Regions from separate parts of the Sutcliffiella horikoshii genome, predicted to be linked through region 2. Evidence: riboswitches for the same ligand, from Rfam matches in the RefSeq annotation. Region 2 holds a riboswitch; the other holds the start of a gene.
What was found. Region 2 has a riboswitch for lysine ahead of K7887_RS15960 (aspartate kinase). Riboswitches for the same ligand answer to the same signal wherever they lie in the genome.
Positions count from the first base shown of each region.

Region 1: another riboswitch for lysine. It lies ahead of K7887_RS18290 (Na+/H+ antiporter NhaC family protein); the one in region 2 lies ahead of K7887_RS15960 (aspartate kinase).

Region 1 is NZ_CP082918.1:3,556,714-3,560,932, reverse strand. It holds gene K7887_RS18305 (bifunctional metallophosphatase/5'-nucleotidase) at 1-480, shown strand, start outside; gene K7887_RS18300 (YunC family protein) at 549-851, shown strand; gene K7887_RS18295 (HD-GYP domain-containing protein) at 1,046-2,152, shown strand; lysine riboswitch at 2,250-2,441, shown strand; gene K7887_RS18290 (Na+/H+ antiporter NhaC family protein) at 2,583-4,148, shown strand.
Region 2 is NZ_CP082918.1:3,098,091-3,102,309, reverse strand. It holds gene uvrC (excinuclease ABC subunit UvrC) at 1-1,081, shown strand, start outside; lysine riboswitch at 1,152-1,338, shown strand; gene K7887_RS15960 (aspartate kinase) at 1,491-2,732, shown strand; gene K7887_RS15955 (YslB family protein) at 3,050-3,481, opposite strand; gene K7887_RS15950 (succinate dehydrogenase cytochrome b558 subunit) at 3,834-4,219, shown strand, end outside.

The sequences.
Region 1 (4,219 bases), 460 kb from region 2:
AAATTAAGAGAATGGTGTCAGGCAGATATCGGAATGGTCAATGCCGGTGTGTTGCTTGATGGACTTGATGCAGGAGAGGTAACACTTGGAATGCTCCACCGTATTTGTCCCCATCCTATTAATCCATGCAGGGTGACCCTGACTGGCGAGGAGTTAAGGGAAGTGGTCCAGCAGGCTTTGCACCCTGATATGGAAAACTTGAGAGTGAAAGGTCTTGGGTTCCGTGGTGAGGTAATGGGGCGCATGGCATTCAGCGGAGTCAGGTTCGACACAGAGGCGATAAAAGATGGAAGCGTTCAAGTGACAGATATTTATATTGGTGATAAACGATTGTCGTCAAAAGATGATGTAACAGTTGGGACCATTGATATGTTTACTTTTGGAAGAATGTATCCAAGCATCATTCGTGCAAAAGAAAAGAAGTTTTACCTGCCAGAACTGCTTCGTGATGTGTTAGCACATTCATTTTCTGATAATTGACCTATTTTTCACACCCTTTCCATTCACACACCATAAATTGATATGGGAAGGGAGCGTGACAATTATCTATGATTGAAATGACACCAATTACAATCGAAGGCCATACGTTTACTGCGATTACGGTACGATTGCCAAAAACTAATTTCTTGGCGGTGACTAGTGATAAAGGGTATATCATGTGCGGTGCGCTGGATGTCGGCTTACTGAATGCCAAGCTGAAAGACCGGAAAATCATTGCAGGGCGGGCAGTTGGAGTGCGTACCATCGAGCAATTAATAGAGGCCCCTTTGGAATCCATTACGTATGAGGCGGAGAATGTCGGAATTACTGTTGGAATGCCTGGGAAAGAGGCTTTGTTAAAAATGCTATAAAGGGTGAGAGGTGCTAGTTGTTACTTGCAGCCTTTAGCCCCAAATATATAATACCATCGTGCTCAAACGGTGGTATTTTTATGTTGGCAATAAACTTTTCAAAACTTTTTTCTATTTTATCAAGCTTTATCCCGGAATTTTTACTATAATAGGAAATATATAGATTTTGTCGAAATGTGAAGATAGGAGAAGTTATGAGACTATTACCTACAAAATCAATGAAACCGGGAATGGTGTTGGCCAGGTCGATCTACAATGATTCTGGTAGAGTGCTGTTGAGTGAAGGGATCTCTGTTACTTCACGCATGATTACACGTTTGCAACAATTGAATGTAACGTATGTATATATAGAAGATGCACGGACAAGCGGGATGGAAGTGCCGACTATTATTTCGGACAAAACCCGTAAGGAAGCAGTAAAGACAATCACTGATACCTTTAAATCCGTGGAACATGAAAAAGAGTTAAGTAAGTGGTTTGTCATGGACAAGTCTTCCAAAAGCATCAAATCACTTATTCAAAATCTGCTGACAGATATGAAATCCAATGAAGAAGTTTCTGCACTTTTGACCGATGTGTATGTACACGACAATTACGTGTTTACCCATTCGTTAAATGTGACGCTTTATTCCCTCTCCATAGGATTGAAATTAGGGTTGTCCCAAAAAGAATTAGAAACATTAGGGCTTGGTGGAATTCTTCATGATATCGGCAAAATGTTGATTCCCAATGAGATTCTCTTTAAGCCGGGAAAACTTACAAGTGATGAGTTTGCTGAAATGAAGCGACATGCGACCTATGGGTACGATATCCTTCGCAACATGCAGACGATTCCGTTAATGGTTGCACATTGTGCTTTCCAACATCATGAGCGTCTTAATGGCAGCGGCTATCCTCGCGGCATTAAGTCGGATGATATACATCTGTTTGGTAAAATTCTTGCGGTAGCAGACGTTTTTGATGCTGTTACCTCTCATCGGATTTACCGGAGTGCCATGCTTCCACATGAAGGACTTGAAATTTTGTATGCAGGATCTGGTTCTTTGTATGAACCAGAAATTATTGAAGCGTTCCGCAAATCGGTAGCCATTTATCCATACGGTTTAATGGTCACATTGAATGATGGAAGAAAAGGGCTTGTTGTCGGCCAAAATAAAGACCTGACTGAACGCCCAGTCATAAGGGTGGTCGAAGAAGAAGGCGAAGATTTGGAAACGCCTTACGATATTAACTTAAAAGACCATCTGAGTTTAGCGATTGTTGACTGTGATTCTCTTAAAAAAATAGCAGCAGTCAGCTAAAAGGAAAGAGTAGAGAAAAAAGAAATATATTTCCTTTGTCCTATATCAGGATATATGTTATAGTAAAATCATAAAATAATATACTTCCCTTATCATACGATGAGGTAGAGGCTGCATAGCATAAGAGTAAAACTACTGGAGGTTGACACCTAAGATGGTAGAAAGAAAGGATGCTGTGCCGAAGCAATATGAGCGGTCGAACTCATGTTGCTGGGGTTATCTTGAATAAGGATAACACTGCCATTATGACCGGTACGGACGGTTTTTATAATGGAGGGCTACTGATCGGATGGAGGATAACACATTACATAGGTAATGATAGTTATTTTCTATCATTACTTTTTATTTTGTTTTCTTTCAGTGCCTTCCATTGTTGTAAACCCGTTTGTAACCAGTCAAACATATTACAGCTTAATGGGGGTTTTTTGTTATGGAAGGAACAATTTATTCGTTAATTCCTCCAGTGCTTGCGATCTTGATGGTTATTTTGACCAGAAGAGTTTTGCTTTCACTTGGAGTAGGTATTCTGGCAGCAGCTTTAATGTTAGCCGATTTTAATCCGGTTACAATGGTGGTGCTGATCTGGGATATGGTATTAGGTCTTTTTTATTCCGTAGACGATAAAGAGTTGAACTTATGGAATATTTATATCCTTGTTTTCTTAATCATCTTGGGAATTATTACTGCATTCATTTCTATCACTGGTGGCAGCAGGGCTTTTGCTGACTGGGCACAGACAAAAATCAAGACAAGAAGAGGATCAAAGGTTTTAACTGCTATTTTAGGTATCGTTATTTTTATTGATGACTATTTCAACGCATTGGCAGTAGGTCAGATTAGTAGACCGGTAACGGATCGCTACAAAGTATCACGCGCAAAATTAGCGTACTTGATTGATTCCACGTCTGCACCGATTTGTGTCATCTCACCTGTATCAAGTTGGGGTGCAGTTATTATCGGTATTATTGGAACAGATGTAATCGTAAGACAGAATATTAGTGACTTAACAGCAATCAGTGCTTTTATGCAAATCATTCCGATGAACTTATACGTTTTTTCTGCATTGATCATGGTGTTCTTGGTAAGTTATTTTAACTTCAATATTGGGCCGATGAGAAAGCACGAGCAACGTGCTATGGAGACTGGTGAATTATACGATTCTGAAAAAGAAGTGCCTGGAGAGCTTTCAGACGAACTTCCTACTAGCACAAAAGGTACGATTGGCAATCTTATATGGCCGATTGTAGCACTTTTCGTTGGGGTTATTGGAGCGATGCTTTGGACGGGTGCTTCCGCAATTGAAGGAGATATCACGGTCCTAGGTATTTTTGAAAATACAGATCCATCTGCAGCATTATTCTATGGTGGATTGTTTGCTTTAGTAGTTTCTTTCATCTTACTTTTCAGCCAGATTTCCAAAGGTGGAGTATCAAACAGTGTAGTGGGTCGCGGGATTGCAGAAGGAACGAAATCCATGCTTCCTGCCATCTATATTCTATTATTTGCTTGGACCATTGCTGGATTGATTGATGGCTTAGGAACTGGAACATACATTGCCGAACAAGTGGAAAACTCTAATATTAATATTGCTTTCTTGCCAGCAATCATTTTTGTCATTGCCGGTTTTACAGCATTAGCAACAGGAACTTCATGGGGTACTTTCACGCTGTTACTTCCTATTGCAGGTCAAATAGCTGTGGCAACAGATGTATCGATTTTATTACCTGTACTTGCTTCTGTATTGGCTGGGGCAGTATTCGGAGATCATTGTTCACCAATTTCCGATACAACCATCCTTTCCTCCACTGGTGCAGGATGTAACCATATTGACCATGTACTGACTCAGCTGCCTTACGCGCTAATTAGTGCAGGTGTCGCAATTGCAGGATATATTGTTCTAGGTTTAACTGGAAGCACATTACTTGGACTGCTAGTAGTATTAGTGGCATTTGTTATTATCGGTTTTAGTTTTAAAACGTTGAAAACAGCAGAATAATTTCATAATACTTTTCAAATAAAGTAATAAACACCTCCTTTTTATCTACTTTTAACTAAGTGGTAAAAAGA
Region 2 (4,219 bases):
AATGGAAAAGCAGAAAATGGAGATGAACGACTTTGTCGACAGGGATGTTTTCGGATTTGCTTTTGACAAGGGCTGGATGTGTGTGCAGGTCTTTTTCATCCGTCAGGGGAAATTGATTGAACGAGATGTATCACTATTCCCGATTTACAATGAACCGGGAGAGGATTTCCTGACATTCCTTGGGCAGTTCTATTCCAAGCAAAATCATTTTGTCCCAAAAGAAGTGATGCTTCCTAGTCAAATTGACCTGCCGCTAGCACAAGAACTATTACAAACCAATGTGCTACAGCCGCAACGTGGGAAAAAAAAGCAGCTTGTTGATCTGGCAAACAAAAATGCAAAAGTTGCCCTCGGTGAAAAGTTCTCCTTGATTGAACGTGATGAAAGCCGAACGATAAAAGCTGTGGAGAACCTTGGGGAAATACTGGGCATCATGACTCCACACCGCATAGAAGCATTTGATAACTCGAATATCCAAGGAACGGATCCTGTTTCTGCCATGGTTGTATTCATCGATGGAAAACCCGAGAAACGAGAATACCGTAAATATAAAACCAAAAGCGTCCAAGGACCTGATGACTATGAATCCATGAGGGAAGTAGTCAGAAGAAGGTACACACGTGTTTTGAAAGAATCATTACCGCTCCCGGACCTGATCGTGATCGATGGTGCCAAAGGCCATATGAGTGCTGTAAGGGACGTCCTTGAAAATGAATTGGATTTATTTGTTCCGATTGTCGGCCTTGCCAAAGATGATAAACATAGAACGAGTAACCTTCTTGCCGGCGAAGATGCCATGATCGTTCCGCTTGAGAGAACGAGTCAAGAGTTCTATCTTCTGCAACGAATTCAAGATGAAGTCCACAGATTTGCGATTACTTTCCATCGTCAAATTAGAAGCAAAAGCGTGTTCCAATCCATACTTGATGAAATCACAGGGGTTGGGGCAACCAGGAAAAAGGCCCTTATGAAACACTTCGGTTCTGTTGCAAAGATGAAAGAAGCTACTGTCGAAGAAATACAAGTTGCCAAAATACCGAAGCCGATAGCTGAAGAAATTTTTAAAAAACTTCGTGAATAGGTGTTGTAAGGAATCTTATTGTCTGATATAATCACTATTAATTTCATAATGTGCCACTTCAAATCGATGAAGTGATGATAGAGGTGCGAACTTCAAAAGTATGTAATCGGAGAAGAAAGAGCTTCCGAGATGATTACGGAAAGGGGAGGATCGCCGAAGTAAAAAAAAGTCTCTTTTTCTTTTTTTTACTGGTTCTGCGTTTAAGAAATGTAGGACTGTCAGGTTGTCTTTGTGCTGCCTGGAGAGCTATCTCACCGCGTGAACGGATTCTTTATTTTACCAATCACAGCAATGAGACATTAGCTCATTGCTGTTTTTTTATATCCAAAAAAAGCTGCCATGGCTAAATGCGTACTGAGAACTATCTAACATTATGATGAGACTAATCAATGAAAAGGGAATGGTGCACATGTCAACGATTGTTGTACAGAAATTCGGAGGAACATCAGTGGGCTCGGTTGAACGAATTCAGCACGTTGCAAGTCGAGTCATCAATGAAGTGGAAAACGGAAACAAAGTGGTTGTCGTCGTATCGGCAATGGGCAAAACAACAGACGAACTGTTAACTTTAGCAAATGCAATCAACCCCCATCCAAGCAAGCGCGACATGGATATGCTTTTGACAACAGGTGAACAAATTACCATCTCCTTATTGGCAATGGCATTGCAAGTTAGAGGCCATGAAGCAGTATCATTGACAGGCTGGCAGGCAGGAATTCGAACAGAGCCTGTACACGGAAACGCTAGAATTACGCATATTGAGACAGATCTATTAAAAAGTTATTTGGATGCAGGTAAGATTGTCATTGTTGCGGGCTTCCAAGGAATTACTGCTAATAACGAGATTACCACACTGGGCAGAGGCGGTTCCGATACAACTGCGGTTGCATTAGCGGCTGCTTTACAAGCGGAGAAGTGTGATATTTATACAGATGTGACGGGAGTATTCACGACAGACCCTCGTTATGTAAAAGGTGCAAGAAAGCTTGCTGCAATTGCGTACGATGAAATGCTGGAACTGGCAAACTTAGGGGCAGGTGTGCTTCACCCACGTGCGGTTGAATTTGCAAAAAATTATGGCGTACAGCTGGTTGTGCGATCCAGTATGGAAGAGGAAGAAGGAACGATTATTGAGGAGGAAGTATCCATGGAAAAAAATCTAGTTGTCAGAGGAATAGCATTCGAAGACCAAATCACCCGCATTACCGTATGTGGCTTGCCAAATGAACTACATACCTTATCCACCATCTTCACGACATTAGCTCAGCACAGTTTGAATGTGGATATCATCATTCAAACGAGCATGGATAAAGATACAACAAACATTTCGTTCTCTGTTAAAACAGTAGACGTAAAAGAAACGATTGAAGTGTTAGAGCAGCATCAAGGCCGTTTAGGATTCACGGGAATCGAGCAGGAGAGCGGTTTAGCGAAGGTTTCCATCGTTGGATCCGGTATGGTTTCAAATCCAGGGGTTGCGGCGGAAATGTTCCAGGTCCTTGCCACTGAAGGCATCCATGTCAAAATGGTCAGCACATCAGAAATCAAAGTTTCTACTGTGGTTGATGTAGCAGAGATGGTTCGTGCAGTGGAGGCACTTCATGTGGCATTCAAGCTCGGAGAAGAGTCTGTTGAGAGAGTTTTAAGCTAAAAGAATAGTAGTTTTTGATTGTGGAGTGCCCTTTTCCTGGTGGAGAGGGTGCTTTTTTATGGAAATAGGGAGTGCGGCGGGTTAATTACGGTCCGTAAAATAAAAATACGAGCCAAACGGAGCAAAATACTGTCCATAAAAAAGAAATACGAGCCAAACTCATGCAAATACGAGCCAAACTCGCCCAAATACTGTCCGTAAATAAAAAATACATGCCGTTCGACAAGGAACGACATGTTCTATCAAATTGCCACCCGTAAGGCAGTGTGAACCCACCGATTAAGTTCAGGCCAACCACCCTTGAGGCAGCAACATCATTATTTATCCCACTGCACTGTTATCAGTATCTCTTTTTTCTTTTTCTGTTCCTCAATCGCTTCCGCAGTTTTGCCTTTAAGACGTTGAGTCTGTTCAGCAAGAAATCCTGCTTCAAGTTGGAATGTCGCGTCTTTATTCAAGTCAAGGCGGCGCGTCACCATTTCCCCGCGGATCACGTACTTAACTTCATGCTTGTTCTGTTCCAATAATTCAAGTTCTCCCCAGCCTGCTTCTTTAAAAAACTCGCCGATTCCCTCTTGAGTATCAATGGTAAACTTGCGTGCGAGCTGCTTTCCTGCCCAATAGATGACCTGGGTATGATCTTTCCCCAATAGGTCAGGTAAAAGCATATCGCGGATCAGTTCGTACCCGAAGATAGGGACTTGAATTTGTGTGTCCATCACTTGTTGTTGGTTGTTCGATTCAGTCATTTAGTTCCCCTCTTTCTCTATGTTCATTATATACCATCCAACCGGGTTAATAAATGAAACGTATGGAGTATTTTATTCTATTAATATATTTTTATATTTTTCTGATAATTATCCGATGGTAAAAGTATTTTTAAAAGTGCAATTTTTGGTCGCGTTTTCTTGACGCTACACATATAGGGGAGTAAAATAAATATGTCACATATTTGTCGATAAATCTGTAAAGGCTTTCATTATATTGAAAGTTTAAAAAACGAGATGGAGAGTTCAATGATTTTTTACTATAATAGATAGTGAAAAGCAGAACTTACAAAACATCTAATCTATTTTCTTACTTGAAAAAGGGGGTTAAGTGATGGCAACTGAACGTGAATTTTTACTTCGTAGGCTCCACTCGTTACTAGGAGTCATTCCTGTTGGTCTTTTCTTGGTTCAGCATTTGGTTATCAACCACTTTGCGACAAAAGGGCCAGAATCATTCAACAAAGCGGCACATTTTATGGAAAGCTTGCCGTTCCGTTATGCACTAGAAATTTTTGTAATCTTTCTTCCAATCCTATTCCACGCTATCTATGGCTTATATATTGCTTTTACAGCAAAAAACAATGTAAGCAAGTATGGATTTGTTCGTAACTGGATGTTTATGCTTCAACGCTTTACAGGAATCGTTACATTAATTTTTATCGTATGGCATGTATGGGAAACGAGAATCGCAGCTGCACTAGGTGCGGACGTTAACTA